DNA from 2 places in the Belnapia sp. genome. Region 2 is predicted to be linked to the other one. Evidence: riboswitches for the same ligand, from Rfam matches in the RefSeq annotation. Region 2 holds a riboswitch; the other holds the start of a gene.

Region 1 (23,657 bases), on a different contig from region 2:
CGGGGGCGGGGAAGTCGACCCTCGTGAACCTCATGCTCGGCTTCTTCCGCCCTGAGGGCGGGCGCATCCTGATCGACGGCCAGGACATCGTCGGGGTGACGCAGGAGAGCCTGCGCGCCGCCATCGGTGTCGTCACCCAGGACACCGCCCTGCTGCACCGCTCGATCCGCGAGAACATCCGCTACGGGAGGCCGGAGGCGGGGATGACGGAAGTAGAGGCCGCCGCCGCCCGGGCCGCCGCCGCCGGGTTCATCGAGCAGCTGCAGGACTGGCGGGGACGGGCGGGCTACGACGCCCATGTGGGCGAGCGGGGAGTGAAGCTCTCCGGCGGGCAGCGCCAGCGCATCGCCATCGCCCGCGTCCTGCTGAAGGATGCGCCGATCCTGGTGCTGGACGAGGCGACGAGCGCCCTCGATTCCGAGGTGGAGGCCGCCATCCAGGACCAGTTGGCCGAGCTGATGGCGGGCAAGACGGTGATCGCCATCGCCCACCGCCTCTCGACCATCGCCCGGATGGACCGGCTGGTGGTGCTGGAGCACGGCCGCATCGCCGAACAGGGGACGCATGAGGGGCTGCTGCGGCGGGGCGGGGTCTATGCCCGGCTCTGGCGGCAGCAGAGCGGCGCCTTCGAGGCGGTGTGAAACCGTACCGACCCGCCATGAATCGGCTGAAAAGCGCGTGCCCTCGGCGATAGCGGCGCGCGACGGATTGACACTCCGCGGGGGGGGCCTTAGGAGCCCGGTGCCTTCCGCCGGGGTCCGACGGAGGAGCGAGGGTGAACGAGCGCGACGACTTCGAGCGGCGACTTCGGGAGGCACGGACCCGCCAGGGTCTCGACAAGCCGGCCGAGGATGCCAAGGGGGGTCTTCCGCCCGGTCCGATGGGGATCGGGTTCCGCGTCGGCGTCGAACTGGTCTCGGCCCTGGTGGTCGGGGTCGGGATCGGGCTGCTGCTGGACCGGTGGCTCGGGACGAAGCCCTGGCTTTTCCTGCTGTTCTTCGTGGCGGGCGCCGCTGCCGGAATCATGAACATCTACAGGCTGTTCAACCCGCGCAGTGGCCGGAAGATTTGACGCGACGGGAGAGGCAGCTGTGGCCGCTGAAGGCAAAGCTATCGACGCGCTGAGCCAGTTCGAGCTGGTGCCGTTCATGGGCGCCCTCGGCGAGTCCGTGCGCTTCAGCCAGTCGAACGCGCATATGCTGCTGGCCTTCGGGCTCATCACCGCGCTGATGATGTGGGGCACGGCCAAGCGCGACATCGTCCCCGGTCGGCTCCAGGCCCTGGCCGAGAGCGGCTACGAGTTCGTCCACGGCATCGTCACCGGCCAGGTGGGCGACCAGGGCAAGCGCTACTTCCCCTTCGTCTTCTCGATCTTCATGTTCGTCCTGTTCGGCAACATGATCGGCCTGTTTCCCTACGCCTTCACCTTCACCAGCCACATCGCGGTGACCTTCGCCCTCGCCGCGCTGGTCTTCGTCGTGGTGACGGTGGTGGCGCTGGCCATCCACGGCACACATTTCTTCGGCTACTTCTTCCCGGAGGGGGCGCCCAAGGCGCTCGCCCCGCTGATCATCCCGATCGAGGTCATCTCCTACCTCTCGCGGCCGATCAGCCTCTCCGTCCGTCTCTTCGCCAACATGGTCGCCGGCCACGTCATGCTGAAGGTGTTCGCCACCTTTGTCGTGATGATCGGCTCGGCGGCCGGCGTGCTGGGCCTCGTCGGCGCGGCGCTGCCCATGGCGATGAACGTCGCCCTGGTCGGGTTCGAGATCCTGGTCGCTTTCCTGCAGGCCTATGTCTTCGCCATCCTGACCAGCATCTACCTGCACGACGCGGTGCACCTGCACTGAGCCCGCCGTCGTTCGGACCTTCCACAACCACACCACCCCTGAAGGGACACTCACATGGAAGTCGCTGCCGCCAAGGCCCTCGGGGCCGGTATCGCCGTCATCGCGCTGTTCGGCGTCGGTCTCGGGATCGGCAACATCTTCTCCTCGCTGATCACCAGCGTGGCGCGCAACCCGGCCGCCCGTGACGCCGTCTTCCCGATCGGCATCCTGGGCTTCGCCCTGACGGAAGCGGTGGCGCTCTTCGCCCTGCTGATCGCCTTCCTCATCCTCTTCACCTGAGCCTGGCCGCACGGGGGGCGGCAGCCGGCTGCCCTCCGTTCGCCATGCAAGGGAGACGAGCATGAAGAAGACCATCCGGATCGCGGCCCTGCTCTCGCTCGCCACCCTGCCCGCCATGGCGCAGGTGGCGTCCGAGCATCCGGGCGCGACCAGCAGCGCCGGCATGCCGCAGCTGGATTTCGGCAATCCGTGGACGATCGCCCAGGTCATCTGGATGCTGATCATCTTCGGCGCCCTCTACTACGTGATGGCGCGCTACGCGCTGCCGCAGGTGGAAGGCGTGCTGGAGGCGCGGCGCGCGCGGATCGAAGGCGACCTCGAGAGCGCGCAGGCAGCGAAGCAGCGGGCCGATGCCGCGATGGCCGACCACCAGGCCGCGACCGCCAAGGCACGGGCCGAGGCGCAGGCTGCGGTTGCCGCCGCCACCCAGAAGGCGCAGGGCGAGGCAGCGGCGCGGGCCGAGGCGCTCAACGCCAGGCTCGCCGCGCAGATCGAGGCGGCCGAGCAGCAGATCGCCTCGGCGCGGGACAATGCCATGGGCGCGCTGCGCCAGGTGGCGACCGACACCGCGGATGCGCTCGTCACCCGGCTGATCGGCCGGAGCGACAGCGCCGCCATTGCCAAGGCAGTCGAGCGTGAGCTCGCGGCGCGGGGGCAGGCCTGATGGGTCACCATTACGAACACTTCTGGCTCGACCCGAAATTCTGGGTCGCGGTCTCCTTCGTCATCTTCTTCCTGCTCGTCGGGCGGATGGCCTGGGCGCGCATCACCGGGATGCTGGATGCGAAGGCGGACCGCGTGCGGGCCGAGCTCGCCGAGGCCTCCCGCCTGCGGGTCGAGGCGGAGGCGCTGCTGAAGCAGGCCGAGGCCGACCGCGCCGCAGCGCTGACCGAGGCGCAGGAGCTGCTGGCCCGTGCCCAGGCCGAGGCGCAGCGCGTCGGCGAGGCCTCGGCGGCGGAGGCGGAAGCCTCGGCCAAGCGGCGCGAGCGCATGGCGCTCGACCGCATCGCCGCGGCGGAGGCCGGGGCGGTGGCCGAAGTGCGGGGCGCTGCGACCGACATCGCGGTGGCGGCGGCGCGCAGCGTTATCGCCGAACGGATCGACGCCAAGGCCGATGCGGCACTGATCGACAGCGCGGTCGCGGGACTGCCGGCGCGGCTGCGCGCCTGACGCCCGCTGCCGTCTCCTGGATTGTTACGGACGGAGGCCGAAAGGCCTCCGTTCTGCTTTTCGGGCGCGGCGCTCCGGGTTAGGTTGCCCAGGTCGATTTCGCTGGGAGACCCAACAACAATGCGTCGTTTTGCCCTGGCTGCTGCCCTGCTCTGCGGCACCGCCCTCTGCGCCCAGGCCCAGACCTTCCGCTGGGCCAATGATGGCGACACCAACTCGATGGATCCCTATACCCGGCAGGAGACCTTCCTGCTGTCCTTCGGGTCCAACTTCTACGAGCCGCTGGTGCGGCGGAATGCGCAGATGGAGCCGGAGCCGGCGCTGGCCGCACGGTGGGAGCAGCCCTCGCCCACCGTCTGGCGCTTCCATCTCCGCCAAGGGGTGAAGTTCAGCGACGGCACGCCCTTCACCGCCGACGACGTGGTGTTCAGCGCCCAGCGCGCTCGGGCGCAGGGTTCCAACATCCAGTCCGTCCTGGCCTCGGTGAAGGAGATCCGCAAGGTCGACGACCACACCGTCGACTTCGAGACGCACCAGCCGAACCCCATCCTGATCCAGGAGATCACCAACTGGGGCATGTTCTCCCGCGCCTGGGCCGAGAAGAACAACGCCACGCGCCCGGCGGACCTCACCTCGCGCGAGGAGAATTTCGCGACGCGCAACGCCATGGGCACCGGCCCCTTCCTGCTGGTGAGCCGAGAGCCCGACCGCCGCACGGTGCTGCAGCCGAATCCCAACTGGTGGGACAAGCCGGTGCACAACCTCCAGCGCGTCGAGTTCAACGTCATCGCCAATGACGCCACGCGCGTCGCGGCGCTGCTCTCGAACGAAGTCGACTTCATCTACACCGTCCCGCCGCAGGACGTGACGCGCATCTCCAACACGCCGGGCGTGCGCATCATCCAGGGGCCGGAGCTCAGGACCATCTATCTCGGCCTGGACCAGTCGCGGCCGCAGCTGCTGAAGTCGGACGTGGAGGGCAAGAACCCCTTCCAGGACGTGCGGGTGCGCCGCGCCATGCTGCTGGCGATCGACGTCAACGCCATCCAGCGCACCGTCATGCGCGGCCAGTCGCGGCCGTCCAACCTGCTCTACGGGCCGGGGGTGAACGGCTTCGTCGAGGCGGATGACGTCCGCCCGGCGGTCAACGTCAACGAGGCGAAGAAGCTGCTGGCCGATGCCGGCTACCCGAACGGCTTCGGCGTCACCATGGACTGCCCGAACGACCGCTACGTGAACGACGAGGCGATCTGCACCGCGACCGTCTCCATGCTGGCGCGCATCGGCATCCGGGTGACGCTGAACGCCCAGACCCGCGCCCGCTTCTTCGCCGAGGTGAACGCGCCGCGCTACAACACCAGCTTCTACATGCTGGGCTGGACGCCGGCGACCTCGGACGCGCACAACGCGCTCTTCAGCCTGGCGGGCACGCGGAACGGCACGCGCGGCGTCTTCAACAACGGCGGCTACTCCAACCCGCGCTTCGACGCGCTGGTAGACCAGATCGCGGTGGAGACGGACCCGGCGAAGCGCCAGTCCTTCATCAGCCAGGCGAGCAAGATCCTGCAGGAGGATGTCGCCTATATCCCGCTGCACCAGCAGCAGATCGTCTGGGCGGCGCGGCAGGGCGTCGAGGTGCCGCAGACGGCGGACAACTACATCCAGCTCCGCCTGGTGCGGATGCCGGCGGCGCGCTGAGCGCCGGAACGGGGGCGGCCTGCGGGCCGCCCCCTCCCCCTCACCGCTGCGCGGTCGCGGCGGCGAGGAAGTTGCCGAGCGAGTCCTCGGCGACGCGCAGCCACTGGGTCTGCTCGAGGCGGAAGGCATCCCATTTCTCGTGGATGCGCTTGAAGCGCGGATTCTGCCCGCCGATCTCGGCATAGAGGTCCTGGCTCGCCTTGTAGCAGGCGGTCAGCACGTCGCGCGGGAAGCCGCGGAGCTGGGTGCCGGAGGCGAGGAGCCTGCGCAGCGCGGCCGGGTTCAGCACGTCATAGCGCGCGGCCATCCAATGCCAGCCCTCGGTGCAGGCGGCGTTCAGCACGGCCTTGTACTGGGCCGGCAGCTCGTCATAGGCCTTGGCATTGACCATCATGTCGATGGAGGGCGAGTACTCCCACCAGCCCGGATAGTAGTAGTACTGGGCGACGCGGTTGAAGCCGAGCTTCTCGTCGTCATAGGGCCCGACCCATTCCGCGCCGTCGATCACGCCGCGCTCCAGCGCCGGGTAGATGTCCGACCCGCCGATCTGCTGCGGCACCACGCCGAGCTTGCTGAGCACATTGCCGCCATAGCCGGCGATGCGGAATTTCAGCCCCTTCAGGTCCTCGACCGACTTGATCTCCTTCCTGAACCAGCCGCCCATCTGCGCCGCGGTGTTGCCGGCCGGGATGCCGACGACACCCTGGTCGCGGTAGACCTCGGCATAGAGATCACGCCCGCCGCCATGGGTCAGCCACGCCCAGTGCTGGCGGGTGGACAGGCCGAAGGGGATGCAGGTGGCGATCGCCAGCGACGGATCCTTGCCGAGGTAATAGTAGGCGCTGGTGTAGCCGCATTCGACATTGCCGTTGCCCACGGCATCGAGCACCTGCAGCGCCGGCACAAGCTCGCCCGGGCCGAAGGGTTGGATCTGGAAGGCGCCGTCGGTCATCTCCGAGACGCGCCTGGCGATGAACTCCTGCGTGCCCCAAAGGGTGTCGAGGGATTTCGGGAAGCTGCCCGGGCAGCGCCAGCGGATGCGCGGCTGGGCGGAGGCGAGGTTCGGCGTGGCCAGCGCAGCGGCGCCGGCCGTGCCGGCAGCGCCCGTCGCGATGAAGCGGCGGCGGTTCATGCAGGAAGACTCCCTTGTTTCGTTTCCCAGGCCCAGCTTGCGCGGAAGCGGCGCCCAGCGCAACGAGCGGATGGCTTTCCGCGCCGGCGGCGCGATGCCAGTCTTCCCGTTCCAAAGGGAGACGACGCATGGGTGACAGGATCGGGTTCATCGGCCTCGGGCGGATGGGGCGCGGCATGGCCTCCAACATCCGCCGCAAGCAGCATCCGCTGACGGTGCACGACATCGCGCCGGGGCCGGTGGCGGCGCTGGAGGAGCTGGGCGCCGCCTCGGCCGGCAGCGCTGCCGCCGTCGCCCAAGCGAGCGACGTGGTGCTGACCATGCTGCCCGGGCCGCGGGAGGTGCAGTCCTCCATCCTCGGCGCCGACGGCATCCTCGCCAACATCAAGCCGGGCGGGCTGGTGATGGACATGTCGACGGTGGACCCGGAGACCACGGATGCACTGGCCGCCGCCTGCGCCGCGCGCGGCATCGGCTTCGTCGATGCGCCGGTCGGGCGGCTGGCGCTGCATGCGGATCGCGGCGAATCGCTCTTCATGGTCGGCGCGAGCGAGGCCGACTTCGCGCGCGTCAAGCCGCTGCTGGAGGCGATGGGGACGACCATCCACCATTGCGGCGGGCCCGGCGCGGGGACGCGGACCAAGCTGGTCAACAACTACCTCGCCATCATCCTCTGCCAGCTGAATGCGGAGGCGCTGTCGCTCTCCGCCGCCTTCGGCCTCGACCTCGAGAAGACGCTGGAGGTACTGCACGGGACGACGGCGACCAACGGCCAGCTCAAGGTGAACTGGCCGAACAAGGTGCTGGCGGGCGACACCGAGCCGGGCTTCGCCATCGACCTGGCGCACAAGGACCTGTCGCTGATCGTCCAGGCGGCGAATGCGGCGAAGGTGACGCTGCCGGTGGCGGCTGCCGCGCGCGAGGCCTTCAGCAGCGCCCGCGGCCGCGGCTGGGGGCAGAAGGATTTCTCGGCGATGCTCGATGCGCAGTGCGAGCTGGCGGGGATCAAGCCGCCGCGCCTCGGCGCCTCCAGCGGCTGACGAGGCGCCCGTCGATCAGCGCCAGCCCCGCCGCGACCCCCGCCATGCCGAGCGCATGGCGGGGCGCCAAGGCCTCCCCCAGCACCAGCGCGCCGAGCAGGATGGCGGAGACCGGCACCAGCAGGGTCACCAGCAGCAGGTTCACCGGCCCGGCCGAGGCCAGCAGCCGGAAATACAGCAGATAGGCGAGCGCGGTGGAGAGCAGGCCGAGCCCCGCCAGCGCCGCCGCCATCGCGGGCGAGGGCACCGGCAAGGCCCAGGGCGGCGAGAGCAGCAGGACCGGCGGCAGCAGGAGCAGGGTCGATGCCGTGGTCTGGCCCGCCGCCGCGACCAGCGGCGGGATGCCGAGCGCGCGGACCCGCAGGCCGAACAGCCCGGCCAGGGCATAGGCGAAGGTCGCCAGCAGCATCGCCGCCGTCGCCAGCGCATGGCCGGAGAGGCCCCCCGCAAGGTCGGCGCCGACCATCGCCGCGACGCCGGCGAAGCCCAGCAGGGTCCCCGCCAGGCGGCGCGGCGTCGCGCGCTCGGCCCCCGCCGCATGCGCCACCAGCACGCCCCAGAGCGGCGTCGTGGCGTTCAGGATGGAGGCGACGCCCGAGGGCAGGCTGCCCTGCGCCCAGACGATCAGGCCGAAGGGAACCGCATTGTTCAGCAGCCCCATGCCGAGGAAGGCAGCGAGCGCCGCGCGGTCGCGCCGCACCGGCAGCCGCAGCGCGGCGACCAGGCTCCAGAGCGCCGCCGCGGCGATCGCCACGCGCAGCAGCACGATCGGCAGCGGCGGCCATTCCCTGACCGCCACGCCAACGAAGAAGAAGGACCCGCCCCAGAGGACGGAGAGAGCGACCAGCAAGGCCCAGTCGCGGGAGATCATCTGCGGCGCGTGTTGCATCGGGCCAGCCTGCCCGCGGCGCCCCAGGCCGTGCCATCCGCCGGTTGCGCTTCAGTCGTCGCGTCCGCCCGGCGTGCTGTCGGTGATGCCGGGCGGGTCCGGGTAGAGGTCGGAGGGAACCTTGGCCTTCGGGTTGGTCGTGGTGCCGCCCTGCTGCACCTTGGCCGCCGTCGTCTTGGAATTGGGGTCGGCGGTGTTCATCGTCTCGGCAGCGCCGGTCGGCTTCTGGTCGGCCATCATCCGAAATCCTTGCAGGTGAGGCGGTCGCCCGGCGCCAGCAACCCGGGCATGCCGGCGAGCAGCGCCGCGCGCGCGGCGGCATCGCCGAGCAGCGTGGCGCGGAGGAAGGCCGTGGCGAGGCCCGCCGTGCGGGCATGGAAGGCCGGGTCGGCCCAGCGCGGGCCGGCGGCGCGCTCATCGGCAAAGGCGGCATGGGTGGCGCCGGCCAGCACCGCCAGGGCCTGGGGCGGGCCGCTGATGGAGCGGAAGGGCAGCTCCCGGTCCTCCGCCGTGACGCTGTCGATGAAGCCGGAATCGAGCGTGCCGGTGACGTGCAGCATCGGCCGGGCGATGCGGCCGAAGGCGAAGCGGGGCGAGAGGCCGCGCGGCGGGATGGGCGAGAGGGCGATGCCGGCCTTCAGCCGCGCATCGGGCAGGGCGAGGCCATGGTCGCCGCCCGGCAGGCGCTGGCCGAGCAGGTGCTGCACCAGCCAGGCGCCGTAGGAATGGCCGGCGGCGGCGAGGCGCTGCGCGTCCACCCGCTCCCGCAAGCCGGGGCGGCGGGTCAGCTCGCCGAGCGCGAAGATCCCGTCCTGCAACCGGGCGAAGGCCTGGCCGGCATCGAGCGCCGCGGCGGCCATGGCGGCCGAGATGTCGGCCCGGCCCTGCCACAGGCCGGCATCGGTGCCCGGATGCTGGACATGGAGGACGAGGAAGCCGGCCTCGGCCAGGGCCTGGCCCAGATAGGCCAGCCCCTCGCGCGAGCCGCCGAGGCCGTGGGAGACCAGCACCGCCGGGGCCGGGCCCTCCGCATCGGGCAGGCGGATCAGCACCGGCAGGCTGCGGTTGCGGGCGGGGTCGGTCCAGGTGTCGCGGATCATGGGCGCCGGCGCGGCGGCCAGGGGGGCGGGCCTGGTGGCGAGGCCCGCAAGGGCGAGGAAGCGGCGGCGTTGCATCGGGTCCGGAGGGTGGTCACCCGGGCGGAACGCCGCGTCCCGCTGACGGTTCAGGCGCCCAGCCGGCCGCTTTCCCGCAAGGCGAGCAGGAGGCCGCCGACATGGTTGGCATTGGCGACCGCCCCCTCGGCCAGGCCGGCGAGGACGGCGGCCAGCGGCAGGACCTCCACGGCGATCTCCTCGCCATGATCGAGGCGCTGGGCGCCGGCCGGGACGGCGCCCTCGGCGAGGACGACGTGGACGCGGTTGCCGGCATGGGCCGGGTCGTTCCGCAGCGTGGCGACGAGGCGGAAGGCGGGGGCGTCGTAGCCCGTCTCCTCGGTGAATTCGCGGCGGGCGGCGGCGACCGGGTCGGCTTCCCCTGGCTCCACGATGCCGCCGGGGAGCTCCAGCGTCATGCCGCCGAGGCCGGGGCGGAACTGGCGCACCAGCACCAGCCGGCCATCCGGCGTCAGCGCCACGACATTCACCCAGTCCGCCCAGTCGAGCATGTACCAGGGGTCGAGCACCGCGCCGGCCCCGGTCTCCCAGGCCTCGGCGCGGAGATGGACCCAGCGGTCGCGGTGGACGGTGCGGTTGCCCGTCCGCCGCCAGGGCCGCACCGTCACTCCGCGGCCTGGAGGTGCATCCGCTCCGCATAGGCCTCGAGCGGCGCGCAGGTGCAGACCAGGTTGCGGTCGCCATGGACATTGTCCACGCGCTTGACCGGCGGCCAGTACTTGTTGCCGCGGACGAAGGGCAGCGGGAAGGCCGCCTCTTCCCGGCTGTAGGGATGCGTCCACTCGCTCGCCATGACCTCGGCGGCGGTATGGGGCGCGTTCTTCAGCGGGTTGTCGGCGCGGTCGCTGCGGCCCTGCTCCACCGCGCGGATCTCGGCGCGGATGGCGATCATGGCGTCGCAGAAGCGGTCCAGCTCCTCCTTCGGCTCGCTCTCGGTGGGCTCCACCATCAGCGTGCCGGAGACGGGCCAGGACATGGTCGGCGCGTGGTAGCCGTAGTCCTGCAGCCGCTTGGCGATGTCCTCGACCATCACGCCGCCGCCCTGCTGGAAGCCGCGGCAGTCGAGGATGCACTCATGCGCCACCATGCCGCGCAGGCCGCGGTAGAGCACGGGGAAGTGCCCCTCCAGCCGGCGGGCGATGTAGTTGGCGGAGAGGATCGCAACCGCAGTCGCCCGCGTCAGCCCCTCGGCGCCCATCATGCGGATATAGGCGTAGGAGATGGGCAGGATGGCGGCGCTGCCGAAGGGCGCCGAGGAGACGGGGCCATAGCCCGTCGCCGGGCCGGCGCCGCGGTGGAAGGGGTGGTTCGGCAGGTGTGGCGCAAGATGCGCCGCGACGCCGATCGGGCCGACGCCCGGGCCGCCGCCGCCATGCGGGATGCAGAAGGTTTTGTGCAGGTTCAGGTGGCAGACATCGGCGCCGATGGCGGCCGGCGAGGTCAGGCCGACCTGGGCGTTCATGTTGGCGCCGTCCATGTAGACCTGCCCGCCATGGCGATGGATCAGGGCGCAGATCTCGCGGATCTGCTCCTCGAAGACGCCATGGGTGGAGGGGTAGGTCACCATCAGCGCGGCGAGCCTCTCCGCATGCTGCGCCGCCTTGGCCTCCAGGTCCTTGAGGTCCACGTTGCCGTCGCGGTCGCAGCCGACGACGACGACCTTCATCCCCGCCATCACCGCCGAGGCCGGGTTGGTGCCATGGGCGCTGGAGGGGATGAGGCAGACATCGCGCTGCGCGTTGCCCTGGGCGCGGTGCCAGGCGCGGATGGCGAGCAAGCCGGCATACTCGCCCTGGCTGCCGGCATTCGGCTGCAGCGAGACGGCGGCGAAGCCGGTGATGGCGCAGAGCCAGGACTCCAGCCGCTTGATCATCTCGAAATAGCCCTCGGCCTGATCCTCCGGTGCGAAGGGGTGAATGTCGGCGAAGCCCGGGAAGGTGACCGGGATCATCTCCGCCGTCGCATTCAGCTTCATCGTGCAGGAGCCGAGCGGGATCATGCTGCGGTTCAGCGCGACGTCCTTGTCCTCGAGCCGCTTGAGGTAGCGCAGCATCGCATGCTCGGAGTGATGGCTGCGGAAGACCTCGGCGGTGAGGTAGGGGCTGCGGCGAACGAGGGCCGGCGGCAGGCTGGCCTCCGGCCGCAGCGCATCGAGCGCGCCGCCGCCGAGCAGCTCGGCGAGAGAGGCGAGCTCGTCCCGCGTCACCGTCTCGTTGAGGGCGATGGAAACGCAGCCCTCATCGACGCGCCAGAGGTTGAAGCCGCGCGCCACGGCGCCCTGCACCAACGAATCCGCACGGTCGCCGGCCTCGATGGCGATGGTGTCGAAAAAGGCAGCATGCCGCAGCGTAAAGCCGCCGCGCCGCGCCGCATCGGCCAGCAGCCGCGCCTGGAGGTTCACCCGGCGGGCGATGCGCGCCAGTCCCTCCGGCCCGTGCCAGACGGCATACATCCCCGCCATCACGGCGAGCAGCACCTGCGCGGTGCAGATGTTCGAGGTCGCCTTCTCGCGGCGGATATGCTGCTCGCGGGTCTGGAGCGCGAGGCGCATGGCCGGATTGCCCGCGGCATCAACCGAAACGCCGACGAGGCGGCCGGGCAGCAAGCGCTTGAGCGGGTCCTTCACCGCCATATAGGCGGCATGCGGCCCGCCATAGCCGAGCGGCACGCCGAAGCGCTGGGTGCTGCCGATGACGACATCGGCGCCCATCTCGCCGGGCGGCGTCAGCAGGCAGAGCGAGAGCGGGTCGGCGGCGACGATGGCGAGGCCGCCCACGGCCTGCACCGCGGCGATCTCGGGCGCGAGGTCGCGCACCTCGCCGGTCGTGCCGGGATAATTCAACAGCAGGGCGAAGGGCTTCTCGGCCGCGGCCGCCTCGGCGATGCCGGCGGGCGGGGCGACCACGACGCGGAGCCCGACCGGCTCGGCCCGCGTCCGCACCACTGCCAGCGTCTGCGGGTGCAGGTCGGCGGCGACCAGCAGCGTGTCGCCCTTGCCCTTATGCGCCGCATGGGCGAGCGCCACCGCCTCGGCCGCCGCCGTGCCCTCGTCGAGGAGGGAGGCATTGGCGACCGGCAGGCCGGTGAGGTCTGCCACCATGGTCTGGAAGTTTACCAGCGCCTCGAGCCGCCCCTGGGCGATCTCCGCCTGGTAGGGCGTGTAGGCGGTGTACCAGCCGGGGTTCTCCAGCACGTTGCGCAGGATCACCGGCGGCACATGGGTGCCGTGATAGCCGAGGCCGATCAGCGACTTCACCCGGCTGTTCCGCTCGGAGAGGCCGCGCAGCTCGGCAATGACCTCGGCCTCCGTCGCCGGCGGCGGCAGGCCAGTCAGGTCGGCGCCTGCGATGGCGGCCGGCACGGTGCGGCTGGCCATCTCCTCGAGGCTCGCCGCGCCGACGACGCGCAGCATCTCGGTGATGTCCTCGGGGCCCGGGCCGATATGGCGGCGGGCGAATTCCGTGCCTTCCTCCAGCGCGGCCAGTTCGACAAGAGCGCTCATGCCTGGCTGTCCACGAAGGCGGCGTAGGCGCTCTCATCCATCAGCGCGGCGACGGCGGCGGGGTCGGCGGGCTCGATCTTGAAGAACCAGCCCTCGCCCGTCGGCTCGCGGTTGATGAGGCCGGGGTCGTCCGTCAGCGCCGCATTCACCTCGACGATGCGCCCGGCGATCGGGGCATAGACGTCGGAGGCGGCCTTCACGCTCTCGACCACGGCGATCGCCTCGCCGGCCGCGACCTCGCGCCCGATCTCGGGCAGGTCGACGAAGACCACGTCGCCAAGGGCGTTCTGCGCATGGTCGGTGATGCCGATGGTGGCGGCATCGCCCTCGGCCCGCACCCACTCATGGTCCTGGGTGTATTTCAGCTCTGGCATGGCTCGGTGTCCTCAGCGGGCGTAGCGGTGGGGAACGAAGGGCATGGGCGCGATGCGGGCCGCAAGCGGCCGGCCGCGCACGATCAACTCGATAGGGGTGCCATCGGCGGCATGGGGGCGGGCGACATAGCCCATCGCCATCGGCGCCTCGAGCGAGGGGCCGAAGCCGCCGGAGGTGACGCTGCCGATGGTCTCGCCGCCCGGGGCATGGATCATTGTCTCGCCGCGGGCCGGCTGGCGCCCCTCGGGGCGGAGGCCGACGCGGACCCGGGCGGTGCCGTTGGCCAGCTCCTCCCGCACCCGCTCGGCGCCAGCGAAGTCCCAGGCCATGCGGCGGCGCTTGCCGATGGACCAGGTGAGGGCGGCCTCGACCGGGCTCGTCGTCTCGTCGATATCGGTGCCGTAGAGGCAGAGCCCGGCCTCGAGCCGCAGCGAATCGCGGGCGCCGAGGCCGGTGGGCTGCACGCCGGGCAGGCTCAGCAGGTGCTTCGCCAGCGCCTCGGCCGATTCGGCGGGGGCGCCGATCTCCCAGCCATCCTCGCCGGTATAGCCGCTGCGGCTGGCGATGACGGGGATGCCGCCGATCTCGGCCTCGGCGATGCCCATGAAGGAGAGCGCCGCGAGCGCCGGGGCGACCGGCGCCATGGCCGGCGCGGCGCCCGGCCCCTGGAGGGCCAGCAACGCCCGGTCCGGCCGGCGGTGGAGGCGGACGCCGGCGGGCAGGACCGATTCGACCAGGTCGAAATCATCGTGCTTGCGGCTGGCATTGACCACCAGCAGCAGCCGGTCGCCCAGATTGGCCACCATGAAGTCGTCGAAGATGCCGCCCTCCGGCGTCATCAGCAGGCCGTAGCGCTGGCGGCCGGGCTTCAGCCCCTGCACATCGGCGGGCGTCACCTGCTCCAGCGCCGCCGCCGCGCCGTCGCCAACCAGCTCGGCCTGGCCCATATGGGACACGTCGAAGAGGCCGGCCGCGCTTCGGACGTGCAGGTGCTCGGCCATGATCCCGGCCTGGTACTGGACCGGCATGGCATAGCCGGCGAAGGCGACCATCCGGCCCCCGAGGGCGCGGTGCAGGCCGGCGAGCGGCGTCTCGAGCAGTGTATCGGTCTCGGCCACGGGTCCCCCGACCGCATCTGCGGCGTGAGTTGAAGTCCGTGGCCCCCCTCTGTCCGGTGAACCTGAGAGATTCGGCGGGCGGCCTTGGGCCGGGCCTTACTCCTTCGGTGCCGGTGCCTTGCGGCACCAGGCTTTCCAGAGGCCCCTTCTCCGCGCGGCCCTTCTGCCTGAGCGTTTCCGGGGGCCGGTTGCGCCTTCGGCGGGGGCGTCGCCACCCCTCTCTCCCGCGCGGTATCTGCGGGTGAGACTGTCTACTCCCGCAGGGGCTGCGGGCGCAATGGCCCGTTGCGGGCGATCAGCGCGGCCCGCGGCGGCGGTTGAGCGCCAGGTCCTGCTCGTCGAGCTGGAAGGAGACCAGGATCCGGTAATCCCCCGCCCGCCGATTCGCCCCGACCGGCAGGCTGATGGAGACCGGTGCGCTGCTGACCGAGGCCCGCGTCTCGTTCCGGCCGAAGACCACCCTGTCGGTGAAGTTCTGCCGGCTGAGGATGGCATCCGTCTGCCGGTCGAGCACGGCGACGAACCAGGGCAGCTCGACCGCCCGCCCCTCGGAGGCCGGGCCGCGCTCCACCGAGAAGCCGGCCGTCATCGTCACGTCGATGCTGCGCTCGCCCCGCCCGGCCTTGCAGGTGCCGTTGATGCTGACCAGCCGGGCATCGTAGTCGAGGCCGGTGAGGTCCTGCGGGCCGCCGGCGCGGTAGCGGGTGAGGTCGGCCCCCTCCCCCAGCAGGCCCGGATTCGGGCAGGCGATCGGCAATTGGGTGCCGATGCCGCCGCCGCACCCGGCCAAAAGCAGCGCCAACAGGACAAGACTCGACCGCATCACCATATCCCCCTTGAGCCCGGACGGCGGGCCGCTAGTGTGCGCCCCGCCCACTGTGCCCGCCGGCCCTTCGGCACGGCAAATAGCGCCAGCGAGCGAGAGGCACCATGGACCTGCACCCCCACGCGCCCGAGCGCAACCTGCCCCGCCTGGACGTCCTCCTGGCCGGACCCCGCGGCTTCTGCGCCGGCGTCGACCGCGCGATCAAAATCGTGGAGGAGGCGATCCGCCGCTACGGCGCCCCCGTCTATGTCCGGCACGAGATCGTCCACAACCGCTTCGTGGTCGAGAGCCTGGAGCGGCAGGGCGCCATCTTCGTGGAGGAGCTGGACGAGGTGCCGGACGATGCGCCGGTCGTCTTCTCCGCCCATGGCGTGCCGAAATCGGTCCCGGCCGAGGCCAGCCGCCGCAAGCTCTTCTACCTCGACGCCACCTGCCCGCTGGTCAGCAAGGTGCACCGCGAGGCGGAGCAGCATTTCAGCCGCGGCCGGCACATCCTGCTGATCGGCCATGCCGGGCATCCGGAGGTGGTGGGCACCATGGGCCAGCTGCCCGAGGGCACCGTCACCCTGATCGAGGACGAGGCGCAGGCCCGCACGGCGCCGGTGCCGGAGGACCGGCCGCTGGCCTTCATCACCCAGACCACCCTCTCGGTCGACGACACGACGGATATCGTGGCGGCGCTGCGCGAGCGCTTCCCCGGGATCCACGCGCCGGCGAAGGAGGACATCTGCTACGCCACCACCAACCGCCAGGCGGCGGTGAAGGCGATCGCCGACCGGGCGGAGCTGATGGTGGTGGTAGGCGCGCCCAATTCCTCCAACTCGCTGCGCCTCGTCGAGGTCGCCGAGCGCGCCGGCTGCCCGCGGGCGGTGATGGTGCAGCGGGGCCGCGACCTCGACCTCTCGCTGGCCGAGGGGCTCTCCACCATCGGCGTCACCGCCGGCGCCAGCGCACCCGAGGTGCTGGTGGAGGAGGTGCTGGCCCGGCTGCGGGAGCGCTTCACCCTGGCCATCGAGGAGGTGGTGGTGGCGGAGGAGACCATCACCTTCAAGCTGCCGGGCGCGCTGCAGACCGAGGGCGCGCGCTAGCCCCGCAATGGCCGTCTATACCGAGGTCACCGACGAGGCGCTCCGGGCCTTCCTCGCCGCCTATCCGCTCGGCGGGCTGCTCGCCTTCCGCGGCATCGCGGAGGGGGTGGAGAACTCGAACTACGCGCTGAAGACCGAGGCGGGCGACTTCATCCTCACCCTATACGAGAAGCGCGTCGACCCGGCGGAGCTACCCTGGTTCCTCGCGCTGATGGAGCACCTGGCGGGGCGCGGCCTGCGCTGCCCGCAGCCGGTGCAGGCGCGGGACGGCCTCGCGCTGCGCGAGTTGGCGGGGCGGCCGGCGGCGATCTGCACCTTCCTCCCCGGCGTCTGGCCGCGGCGCGTGCGGCCGGAGCATGGGGCGCCGCTCGGCGATGCCCTGGCGCGGCTGCATGCGGCCGGCGCCGACTTCACGGCCGAGCGGCCGAACGGGCTTGGACCTCAGAGCTGGCGGCCGCTGCTCGACCGCTGCCGGCCGGGCGGCGATGCGGTGCAGCCGGGCCTCGTCGCCGAGCTGGACGGGCGGCTGGAGGCGATCCTTGCCGACTGGCCGGCGCCGGGGCGGCTGCCGGCCGGACAGATCCATGCCGACCTGTTCCCGGACAACGTCTTCTTCCTGCCAGGCCCGGGCGGCAAGCCCGAGGTCTCCGGACTGATCGACTTCTACTTCGCCTGCACCGACCTGCTGGCCTATGACATCGCCGTCTGCCTCAATGCCTGGTGCTTCGATGCGGACGGCGCCTACAACGTGACGCGGGCGCATGCGGTGCTGGCCGCCTACCAGCGGATCCGCCCGCTCTCGCCAGCCGAGCGCGCGGCGCTGCCGGTGCTCTGCCGCGGCGCCGCCATCCGCTTCCTCCTCACCCGCCTCTACGACTGGACGGCGACGCCGGCCGGCGCGCTGGTGACGCGGAAGGACCCGCTGGAATACCTGGGGAAGCTCCGCTTCTTCGCCGCTGCCGAAGGACCGGGCGCCCTTGGCCTCTGACGACCCCCAGGCACCGGTCGAGATCTGGACCGATGGCGGCTGCAAGCCCAATCCCGGCCCCGGCGGCTGGGCGGCCATCCTGCGCTACGGCGAGACGGAGCGGGAGCTCTCCGGCGGCGACCCGGAGACGACCAACAACCGCATGGAGCTGATGGCGGCGATCAGCGCGCTCGAGGCGCTGAAGCGCCCCTGCCGCGTCGTCCTCCACACCGACAGCGAGTATGTGCGGAACGGCATCAGCCGCTGGATCAACGGCTGGGTCAGGAACAACTGGCGCAACGCGGCGAAGGAGCCGGTCGCCAACATGGCGCTGTGGCAGCGGCTGCTGGCGGCGGCCAAGCCGCATCAGGTGGAGTGGCTCTGGGTGCGTGGCCATGCCGGCGACCCGATGAACGAGCGGGCGGACCGGCTGGCGACCGAGGCCAGGCTGCGGCTGGCGGGCCAGCCGTAAGCGCCTCCGGACGAAGAGGGGCCCGTCGGCGGAAACCGCGAATCGGGCCCGGCCGTTGGCACCGGTACAGCGTCGGAGTCCGCCATGCCCATCGCAGCCGCCAGCGCCGCCCTCACCCGCCACCTCCGCGACAGCCTGGAGCGCGACGGCGCGCTGCAGGGGATGGAGGTGGAGGCGATGACCCTGTCCCAGGCGCGGACCAATCCGGGCCATGGCATCGCCCTCATCCTCTGGCGCGTCCAGCCGGAGGAGCCCCCCGGCGACACCTCGCCGCTGCGCACCGCCTCGAAGGCCGATCCGCCCGAGGGGACGGGCATGCGCCTCCGCTACCTGCTGACGGTGCGCGGCCATGACAGCGCGGCGGAGCAGGCGATGCTCGGCCATTGCATGCAGGCCCTGGAGCGGAACCCGGTGATCCAGTCCGCCGGCGAGCCCGGCGACATCGAGGCGGAGGCGCTGGTCGTGACCCTCGAGCACCTGCCGGACGAGACCTACCTCCGGCTGCTCGAGGCCTGCGGCGATCCGCCGCCGCTGCTGTTGCCCTACATGGTCCACAGCATGCGGCTGCGGCCCGGCTTGGGCTGAGGGCGGAAGGAACCCCCGAGCGGGGCGGCTCGTTCCTCCTGTCATATTGCATCGCAACATGACTGGCACAGGATACCCGATGCCCGAGTCTCGTATCATCGTCATCACCGGCGCCTCCAGCGGCATCGGCCGCGCCACGGCGCTGGCCTTCGCCCGCCGCGGCGACCGGGTGGTGCTCGCCGCCCGCCGCGCCGCCATGCTCGAGGAGGTGGCGCGAGAATGCATCGCCGCGGGCGGCGAGGCGCTGGCCGTGCCGACCGACGTCACCGACGAGCAGCAGGTGGAGGAGCTCGGCCGCCGGACGATCGCGCGCTTCGGCCGCCTCGACGCCTGGTTCAACAATGCCGGCGTCGCCGCCTTCGGCCGGCTGGACGCCATCCCGATGGAGGCCTGGCGGCGGCTGATCGAGATCAACCTCTTCGGCTATGTCCATGGTGCCAGGGTCGCCATGCGGCATTTCCGCGCCCGGGGCCGCGGCGTGCTGGTGCAGAACGCCTCCATCGTCGGCCGCACGGCGAAGCCGGACGGCACCGCCTATGCCACCAGCAAATTCGCCATCCGCGGCTTCTCCGAGGCGCTGCGGCAGGAGGTGCTGGACCAGCCCGGCATCCAGATCTGCACCGTGCTGCCCTCGGTGATCGACACGCCCTTCTTCCAGCATGCCGCCAACTACAGCGGCCGCCAGGTCCAGGCCGCGCCGCCCATCTACACCGCCGAGGAGGTGGCGGAGACGGTGCTCCGCTTGGTCGAGCGGCCGGAGGCGGAGGTGATCGTCGGCGGCTTCGGCCAGATCGCCGCGGCGCAGGAGCGGTTGGCCCCGACGCTCGCCACCTGGTTCACCGGCCGCAGCCTGCACCGCGGCTTCCTCGCCGATGAGCCGAGCGGCGACAGCCCCGGCATCCTCTTCGCGCCCAGCGAGGATGGCCTCGGCGTCGATGGTGGCTGGCGTGAGCGGGCCGGCGCCGGCGGCGCGCCGCTCGCCGCGGCGACCAGCCTGGCCGCCCTGCCGCTCGCCTGGGCGGCGCTGCCGATGCACCTGGCCGATCTCGGCCTCACCGCCGGGGCGCGATTGCTGGAGGCGATGGTCCCGGCGGCCAAGCCCGGCCCGGTCTCGAGGTAAGCCGCCATGGACATGCATCATCCGAGCCCGGCGGCCGAGGCCGCCCCGGCCACCGCCCCGCGCCGTGCCCTCGTCCTCTCCGGCGGCATCGCCCTCGGCGCCTTCGAGGCCGGGGCCTATGCCGCCTATGACTCCATCGAGGGCGGGGCACCGCCCTGGGTGCTCGGCGCCTCGGTCGGGGCGCTGAACGCCGCGATCATCGTCGGCAACGCGCCGGGGCAGCGCGTCGCCGCGCTGCGCCGCTTCTGGGACAGGGCGGCGACGGAGCCGATGCCGGTCGCCGGCGCGCTCTTCGGCCCGCCGCCGGACGCCGGGCTCTGGCGCCGCGGCTACAACCAGCTGAGCGCGGCGCAGACGTTCTTCTTCGGCAACCCAGCACTCTTCCGGCCGCGGCTGCTGCCGGAATTCGGCCCCGCCGCCTCGCTCTACGAGCTGGGGCCGCTGATGCGGCTGCTGCCGGAATTCATCGATTTCGACCGGCTCAATGGCGGCGAGGTGCGCCTCACCATCACCGCGACGGATGTGGAGACGGGCGAGCGCATCGTCTTCGACACCGCCGAGGGCGCGCGGATCGGGCCGGAGCACCTGGCGGCCTCCTCGGCGCTGCTGCCCCTCTTCACGCCGGTGGAGGTCGAGGGACGGCTGCTGGCCGATGGCGGCATCTCGACCAACGCGCCGATCGACATCGTGCTGGATGCGCCGGGGGCCGGGCCGCTGCAATGCCTGGTGGTGGAGCTCTTCGCCCGCTCCGGCAGCCGCCCGGCCTCGCTGAGCGCGGCGATGGCGCGGGCCGGGGACCTCGCCTTCGGCAACCAGACGCGGCAGGCGCTGGAGAGCCGCATCCGCGAGTACCGCATGCGCGCCCTGATCGGCCGCCTCGCCGCCGAGCTGCCGCCGGAGCGGGAGCGCGAGGCGGAGCTGGCCGCGCTACTCGCCCATGCCGAGGCGATGGTGGTCTCGCTCAACTACCATGCGGCGGAGGACGAGGCGGGGGCGGGCAAGGCCTTCGACTTCTCCCGCGCCACCCTGGCCGACCGCTGGGCGGCGGGCGAGGGCGGCATGCGCGAGGCGTTGGCGCGCATCCGCCAGCCGGAGGCGGCCACCGTGCTCGCCCCTGGCCTGCTGCTGCATGAGGTGGAGGCGGTCTCCCGCCCCGCCGATCAGCCCCGGTAGCGGCTGCCGGCGGGCGGGAATTGCCGCTCCTGCGCCCGCCGGGCAAAGCCGTGGCATTCGCGGCAGGCGGCTTCGAGCCCGGGACGGTCGGCGATGGTGATCCGCCCGCTGCCACAGCGGATCATCCCGGCCTGCCGCGCCGGCGGCGACGGTGACGCCGGCGCGGCGCAGGCCGGGCATCATGGACAGGAGCTCGTGGGTGATCGGGAGGGTGTCGCCCTCGCTGCGGTCATGCGCCATCAGCAGCCAGCGGGCCAGGCGCCGCTCGATGCTGTGGCGGCCGTTGCAGGCCGCGGTCTAGGCGACCTGTCCCTGATGCGCCAGCACGAAGCGCAGCGCCGTGCTGGCCTCCAGCGCCTCCCGGAAATCCGTCGCGGCGAAGCGCCAGGCGGTGCCGGTGGATGGCGCCATCACCTCGCCTGGCCCGGCAGGCAGCGAGCAGCCGCTTCCGCGGCGCCGTCTCGGGCGCGTCGATGCAGGGCACGCCGGATGGACGTGGCGGCGACGGAACCCGTGCCAAGGGCGTAGCCTGTCGGGCTCACGCCAAGGAGGTTCCAGTCCCGCCTCGGGCCAGGAGGGAGGACGACCTCGGCAACCAACCGCTCCCCTACGCGCCGTCCGCGATGCGGGTGCCTTGCGGGTGGCCACCGACACGGGTGAAAACGCTCGGCAGCACGGTCAAGAAGGCACTATCCGGCGGTCAGGCGTTCCAGTCGGGTGCAATGCCGGGGTTCACCATGCGCCTGTCCTTCGGCAAGGCGGCGAGGGCCGCCCGGTCCTCGGCATCAAGGCGAAGGGACACAGCCTCCATGTTCTCCCGCTGCCGCGCCGGCGAGGCGGCCTTGGGGATGGCCGCCACGCCCTCCATGCCGAGCAGCCAGGCCAGTGCCACCTGCCCGGCCGTCGCGCCATGCCTCGCCGCGATGCGGGCGATCACCGGGTCCTGCAGCACCTCGCCCTTGGCGACGGGCGTATAGCTGGTCAGCACCATCCCCTGCTCGCGGCAATAGGCCAGCAGGCGGGACTGGTCGAGATAGACGTGGTGCTCGACCTGGAGGCAGGCGAGCGGGACGATGCCGAGCTCCACCGCCCGGCGCAGCAGGCCGAGGGGAAAATTCGCCACGCCGACGGCGTGCGCCAGCCCCTCCTCCCGCATCTGGGCGAGGGCCTGGAGTGCGTCCGGCAGGTCGAGCTCGGGGCTCGGCCAATGGATCAGCAGCAGGTCGACATGGGGCTGGCGCAGGCGCCCGAGGCTCGCCTCCGCCGCACGGCGGATCTCGGCGCCGCGGGGCTTGTCGTTCCAGACCTTGGTGGTGAGGTAGATTTGCTCGCGCGGCAGGCCGGAGGCGGCAAGTGCGGCGCCCACCGCCTCCTCGTTGCCGTACATCTCGGCGGTGTCGACATGGCGGTAGCCCATGCCGAGGGCGGATTCGACCGCCGCCTGGCACTCCGCCCCGCGCATCGGCCAAGTGCCGAAGCCGAGCGCCGGCATGCGGGTCAGCGCCGTCTCAAGCAGCGGAATGGTCATGGGCAAATCCCCTGTCGATGGCGAGAGGTCGGGTTTCCGGCATGGTGAGCCAGAACAGCGCCGCGCCCAACCCCGCGATCGCCGCCAGCCCCAGGAAGGCGGCGTCATAGCCGTAGCGTACGACGAACAGGCCGGAGAGCGCCCCGCTCACCACACCGCCCAGGCCATGGACGGTGCCGACCGCGCCCTGCGCCGCGGCGAAATGCCCGGTGCCGCGCGTCAGGTCGGCGATGACGACGGGGAAGAGCGCGCCGATCAGCCCGGCGCCGACGCCGTCCAGCAGCTGCACGCCGATCAGCCAGGCCGGATGGTCGAAGGCGGTGTAGAGCACCCCGCGCAGGGCCAGCGCCAGGAAGGCGGCGAGCAGCAGCGGCCGCCGCCCCCAGGCCTCGGCCCGGGCGCCGGCCAGCGCCGCCACCGGCACCATCACCGATTGCGCGGCGATGGCGCAGATAGCGGTCAGCGCCACGCCCATGCCGATATTCTGCAGGGCGAGCTTCTGCGCCACCAGCGCCAGCATGGAGCCGTTGGCCATGTGGAAGAGCGCGCCGGTCAGGGCGAAGGCGATCAGCGGCCGGCTGCCCACCAGCACCCGCCAGCCCTGGCGTGGGGCAAGCCTTGCGGCCCCGGGCAGCAGGCCACGCGCCACCGCATGGTCGATGCAGCGGGCGGGGATGGCGAGCGCGGCGGCGGCGCTGGCAAGGCCCGTCCCCGCCATCACCCAGAACAGCACCGGCATGCCGAGGAAGGGCGCCGTCGCCAGGATCAGCAGGTTCACCGCGCCGTTGCCGGCATGGAACAGCGCCTCGTTCCGGCAGGCGCGGCGGGCGAAGGCGGCGGGCCCGACGATGCCGAGGGAGATGGCGGCCAACGTCGGCGCGATGGAGGTGCCGGCCAGGCCGCCGATCACGCCCGCCAGCGCGACGGGCCAGAAATGCGGCGCCAGCGGGATGACGAGGCAGGAAGCCGTGACCACCAGCACGGCGCCGGCGATCAGGGCGCGCTTTGCCCGGATGGCGTCGACCATGAGGCCGATCGGCGTCTGCGCCAGCAGCCCGGCGAGGCCGCCGATGGACAGCGCCAGGCCGATCTCCCCGGCATCCCAATGATGCTCGGTCAGCAGGTAGACGCCGAGATAGGCCCCGAGCCCGTAGCGGACATCAGAGAGCAGGATGTTCAGGACATCGAGGGCCCGGGTGGGGCTCACCCGGTCTGGCGCAGCTCGGGATGCACGCGCTCCTCCCGTGTCCACCAGCCGGGCGCCTCCAGCAAGGGGTGGTTGATGCGGCCATGGCGGCCGAGGGCGGCGATGCCTTCCGCCACCAGCGTCGGGCGGGGGCGGCCGGGGGCGCGGATGTCGAAGGCGCCCGGCTCGTACAGCCCGCCGCGGCGGGCGAGCAGGCTGCACCAGTCGACGGCGCCGAACAGCGCCCAGGGCGTCACCGCATCGAAGGGGGCGCCCTCGCCCCGCAGCGTTCCGACCGCCGCCCAGCATTCGGCGAGCCAGCGAAGCTGCTCGTCCTCGGTGCAGCCGATATGCGCCTCGGTGACGGCGAGCGGCAGGCCGGGGTAGCGCTGCCAGGCGTCACGCAGCCGCGGCAGCCAGCCGGTGCTGCCGGGCTGCATCGGCACGCGCACGGCCTCGGTATCGGCATAGCGGTGACGGCCGT
Region 2 (4,298 bases):
TCTGCGTACGCCGCAAGTTGGCCGAACGGATTCAACGCCCGCCCTGCCCCATCGCCGCCGCCAACCACAGCTTCACCGGAAGCTCTGAAACCCACCCCACCGGTTGGGCATTTTATGCCCGGCTGGGACCCGCTGCTGCCGCCGATCCAACCTGTCGAGGCTGCCGCCGATGTCCCGACTAGAAGCAGCCACAAGCCGCGTACCATCAAGCCGGAGCGCCCAGAGGGCACGCCAAGGTCGACCAAGCGGGCTTTTGCCGATCCCTTCGCGGCGGATGACACCTGCACCAACTGCATCCGCTGCGGCTATCTTGTCTCGCCGGCACGAGAGCGACGCGGTTTGCTGACTTGCGCGCAGTGCCGCTGAGACGCCAGCCGCAAGGCCAGGAGTAGCGCGGCTCGTTGAGGTAAGCTCAGCCGGGATTCCCCCAGGCTTCTCGATCCGCAACTTGGTCGAGGTAGCGGTGTGAGATGGCCAGCGGCTCTTATCGCATGTGACTGACTTAGCTCAGTCGATTGGGGTATCGCTGTGGTGCCGCCACTGACGGCGGCTTTATGTCCTTGTTGATCGGAAAGCGGCGGTTTGTCGCCCGAGTCCGTGCCTGCTGGGTTGCTCGGGGAAGTTTTCAGCCGCGACGTATATACGCCGCGACAGGGTTTGGACGGCCGAAGAGAGCGCAAGACCGATGCAGAAATTCCGTTGACTTGGCAGAGGTGGCTCACGATATCGCCTTTGTCCGCTGAGGTATGCGGGAGAGAGCTTCGGGGTCCTACGGGATCTGGAGGCCGCCGAAGGAGCAACCCCCCGGGAAACTCTCAGGCACCCAGGACCGCGTAGCGAGGACGATCTGGAGAGAGGCGCCGCTGTGGCGCCCGCCGAAGGGGATATCCCGCCGCTTTCGCCAGGAAAGCCCGGGCTAAGCTCTCAGGCACCGAGACAGATGGGGGCAGGGACGGCCGTCATACCGTTCGCTGCGAACCTTTGTGTCGGAGCGTGATGTGAGCACAATCGCAGTCATCGGATCGGGAATCACTGGGGTCACCACGGCCTACGCGCTCCTGCGACGCGGGCATGACGTGGTGGTGCTCGACCGCCACCGCTACGCCGCTATGGAGACCTCGTTCGCCAACGGCGGACAGCTGTCTGCCAGCAACGCCGAGGTCTGGAACAGCACGGCCACCGTGCTGAAAGGCATGAAGTGGATCCTGCGCCAGGATGCGCCGCTGCTGCTGAACCCGCGGCCGAGCGTTCACAAGTATTCCTGGCTAGGCGAGTTCACTGGCCAGATTCGGAACTACCGCGCCAACACGATCGCCACCACGAGGCTGGCCATTGAGGCGCGCAAGCACCTGTTCTCGATCGCCGAGGAGGAAGGTATCGATTTCGACGTCGAGCAGCGCGGCATCTTACACGTCTATCGAGACCAAGCCGGCTTCGACGCCGCCGCACGCGTCAACGTGCTGCTGCGGGAGGGTGGCCTGGATCGGCATTCTGTCACGCCGGAGGAGATGCGCCGGATCGAACCGACGCTGCACGGCAGCTACTATGGCGGCTTCTTCACCCCATCGGACTCCACCGGCGACATCCATAAGTACACGCGCGGCCTCGCCGAGGCCTGCCAGCGCCGCGGCGCCCGCTTCCTGTTTGAGGCCGACGTGACCGCGATCCGGCATGAGCGGGACGGCATCGTGGTCGCGTGGCGGCCGGCCACAGGCGACGAAGGTACCGAGCTCCTGCGGGTCGATGCCGTCGTGATCTGCGCCGGCGTCGCCAGCCGTCGCTTCGCCGCCATGCTCGGCGACCGCATCAACGTCTATCCGGTGAAGGGCTATTCCATCACCGTCCACCTCGACGATCCGCGCAGCCGAGAGGCGGCGCCCTCGGTCAGCCTGCTGGACGACGCCACCAAGATCGTCAGCAGTCGGCTCGGCATCGACCGCTTCCGGGTAGCCGGCACGGCTGAGTTCAACGGCGAGAACCGTGACATCCGCATGGACCGTATCCGTCCGCTGGTGCGCTGGACGGAGGAGCTCTTTCCTGAGGTCAACACCGCCCGCACCGTGCCCTGGGCGGGGCTGCGGCCGATGACGCCTGGCATGCTGCCGCGCATCGGCGCTGGCAGCCGGCCGGGCGTGTTCTACAATACCGGCCACGGTCATCTCGGCTGGACGCTCTCGGCCGCTACCGCACAGATGGTGGCCGAGGCCGTGGGTGGGGCCGAAGCCACCACCCCGGCAGTGCCCCTGGCGGCCTGATCCGCCGCCACCCGGCATCTTGCCGGGTGGCGTCATTCACGCTGCGGCTCCCGCCGTGACCACGGACGCAACACGAAAGGCCGCCATGCAAGCCACTTCATTCCCAACGGATCAACGCGCGACCGATGCGGGCAGGGCAGGCCCAGAGGCACTTGCAATACAGGTTTGCAGGGCGGCCAGCGATTTGTCCAACCCTGTCGCTGGCTGACGAACAGTGAGCCAGACCTGGACGCGAGTTGCCGATCCTACCGACACCGCTCTGCTTCCCGCATGGTTCGTCGACCGCATGCTCGATGTGCGCGGCGGATCCTTCGGGCTCCTGCTCACCACCGGGGACGTGCTACGCGTCTCCTCGCTCGTGGCCGTGCATCCGTCTTCGAGCGGCACCGTCTTGCTCGACATGAGCCTCGATCGGGCGGGTGTGCCGGAGGGTGTGGATACAGCTTGGCGTTCCAAAGGCACCGATGCTCCTATAGTGGTCAAGCGGCGTTTTGGGCTGGGCAGACGCCTTTGGATGGACGGCAGAGATAGCCGAAGATCTCGCGTGCGACGAAGCGCTTGAGGCAGCGAATGATCTCCCGCTTGCTCTTGCCCTCAGCCGTGCGACGCCGGAGGTAGTCGATGGTGGGCTGGTGAGTGCGCATGCGCACGACCACCACGCGGTGGAGGGCAGCGTTGGCCTGACGATGCCCACCGCGGTTCAACCTATGCCTGCTGGTTTTGCCGCTCGAAGCCGGCACTGGGCAGGCGCCGCAGAGCGTGGCGAAGGCAGCTTCGGAGTGGATCCGCTCCGGCTCGTCGCCGACGAGGACAAGCATCTCCGCCGCGGTCGCGGTCCCCATGCCATGCGCCGCGACCATCTCCGGCGCGCACCGCTCGGCCAGCCGGCCGAGGTGGGCATCGTGTGACCGGATCTCGACGTCGAGGTCGAGCCAGCGGCGAGCGATGGCACGCAGGCTGGCCTTGGCTGAAGCGGTGGTCGTGGTCAGCGGCCCCGGCCGCAATGCCGCCAGATGCCGGACCAGCGCCACCCGGCCGGCGACTGCCTCGAGCTGCTCGCGCAGAGCTGCCGGAGCGCTGATCATGATGGCCTTCAGCGCCAGCATGGCCTGGGTGCGCGCCTTGACGGCGGTGTCACGGGCGACCTTGAGGTGCCTGATCATCTCCACCTTACCTGTGCCGGCCTTGGGCAAAGCCGTGGCCTGCCCACCCAGCACGGCGCGGGCGGCGCCTTCGGCATCGAGGTGGTCCGTTTTGCCATGCCGGTGGCGCCGCCCGCGATCGGGCCGGCCGGCCTCGTGAACGGTATGGCCCGTCGCACGAAGAAAGCGCGCCAGGCCAGCACCGTACGCGCCCGTGCCCTCGATGCCGAAGGCGCGGACGGCTCCCAGTGATCGGGCCCAGGCCTCGAGCTCACGGTAGCCCTCAAGGCCAACACGGATCGTCAGCTCCCCAACCCGGGCGCCGAGCCCGGTGACGGCCACGGCGGCGTGGGTGTGTTTGTGAGTGTCGATGCCGACGATGATGTCGTGTGGGCTGGCCTTGTTCATGCTGCCGGTTCTCCCATCGGGTGCGGGTCCGGAGATCCGGCGGGCGAGCAGGACTGTGACGGGATGGACGGCCTCAGGCTTCTATGAGGTCACCTCCCGCCCGATCGCCGAGCGTCGTCCGGCAGGCCGACACGTCGGTACCATGACACCGGGTCAATCAAGTTGAGGGTCAGACCCGCCGGACAACACCAACACTCTCATAGTCAAGTTGACCGGGCTGGGCCGGCGGAGCAGCCATCGGTAAAAGCCCGAAAAGTGTTCTCTTGCCGCCAAGTCGCCCTATGCCGGTCACCGGTTTCCGGCCGAGGTGATCAGCCAAGCGGTTTGGCTCTACTTTCGCTTCCCTCTCAGTCTACGCATGGCCGAGGAGATGCTGGCCGCTCGCGGGCATTGTCACATTGTTTGGTGACCGGGTGCGTTCGACCGCAAGGCAGAGCTTGCGCGATCTCACGCCGCCATCTGGGCACACGTCTCCTGCCGCCAGATTTGGAAA

The links. Region 2 has a riboswitch for glycine ahead of AC5JJ1_RS11985 (D-amino acid dehydrogenase). Riboswitches for the same ligand answer to the same signal wherever they lie in the genome.
Region 1: it holds a riboswitch for glycine, as region 2 does, so the genes downstream of both, gcvT (glycine cleavage system aminomethyltransferase GcvT) here and AC5JJ1_RS11985 (D-amino acid dehydrogenase) in region 2, are expected to answer to the same signal.

The regions. Positions count from the first base shown of each region.
Region 1 is NZ_JCACHU010000182.1:85,517-109,173, reverse strand. It holds gene AC5JJ1_RS28940 (ABC transporter ATP-binding protein) at 1-641, shown strand, start outside; gene AC5JJ1_RS28935 (AtpZ/AtpI family protein) at 776-1,072, shown strand; gene AC5JJ1_RS28930 (F0F1 ATP synthase subunit A) at 1,092-1,850, shown strand; gene AC5JJ1_RS28925 (ATP synthase subunit C family protein) at 1,905-2,129, shown strand; gene AC5JJ1_RS28920 (F0F1 ATP synthase subunit B family protein) at 2,191-2,793, shown strand; gene AC5JJ1_RS28915 (F0F1 ATP synthase subunit B) at 2,793-3,299, shown strand; gene AC5JJ1_RS28910 (ABC transporter substrate-binding protein) at 3,420-4,997, shown strand; gene AC5JJ1_RS28905 (TRAP transporter substrate-binding protein) at 5,038-6,129, opposite strand; gene AC5JJ1_RS28900 (NAD(P)-dependent oxidoreductase) at 6,144-7,169, shown strand; gene AC5JJ1_RS28895 (DMT family transporter) at 7,135-8,058, opposite strand; gene AC5JJ1_RS28890 (hypothetical protein) at 8,110-8,298, opposite strand; gene AC5JJ1_RS28885 (alpha/beta hydrolase family protein) at 8,295-9,233, opposite strand; gene AC5JJ1_RS28880 (NUDIX hydrolase) at 9,284-9,835, opposite strand; gene gcvP (aminomethyl-transferring glycine dehydrogenase) at 9,838-12,735, opposite strand; gene gcvH (glycine cleavage system protein GcvH) at 12,732-13,109, opposite strand; gene gcvT (glycine cleavage system aminomethyltransferase GcvT) at 13,122-14,228, opposite strand; glycine riboswitch at 14,275-14,370, opposite strand; glycine riboswitch at 14,374-14,465, opposite strand; gene AC5JJ1_RS28860 (hypothetical protein) at 14,524-15,051, opposite strand; gene ispH (4-hydroxy-3-methylbut-2-enyl diphosphate reductase) at 15,159-16,142, shown strand; gene AC5JJ1_RS28850 (homoserine kinase) at 16,150-17,130, shown strand; gene rnhA (ribonuclease HI) at 17,120-17,581, shown strand; gene AC5JJ1_RS28840 (Pvc16 family protein) at 17,666-18,166, shown strand; gene AC5JJ1_RS28835 (SDR family oxidoreductase) at 18,246-19,286, shown strand; gene AC5JJ1_RS28830 (patatin-like phospholipase family protein) at 19,293-20,459, shown strand; gene AC5JJ1_RS28825 (hypothetical protein) at 20,447-20,584, opposite strand; gene AC5JJ1_RS28820 (aldo/keto reductase) at 21,160-21,987, opposite strand; gene AC5JJ1_RS28815 (MFS transporter) at 21,968-23,194, opposite strand; gene AC5JJ1_RS28810 (family 1 glycosylhydrolase) at 23,191-23,657, opposite strand, start outside.
Region 2 is NZ_JCACHU010000080.1:176-4,473, reverse strand. It holds glycine riboswitch at 740-842, shown strand; glycine riboswitch at 846-942, shown strand; gene AC5JJ1_RS11985 (D-amino acid dehydrogenase) at 984-2,255, shown strand; gene AC5JJ1_RS11980 (IS110 family RNA-guided transposase) at 2,735-3,805, opposite strand; partial or broken gene AC5JJ1_RS11975 (IS6 family transposase) at 4,113-4,193, shown strand; partial or broken gene AC5JJ1_RS11970 (hypothetical protein) at 4,253-4,298, opposite strand, start outside.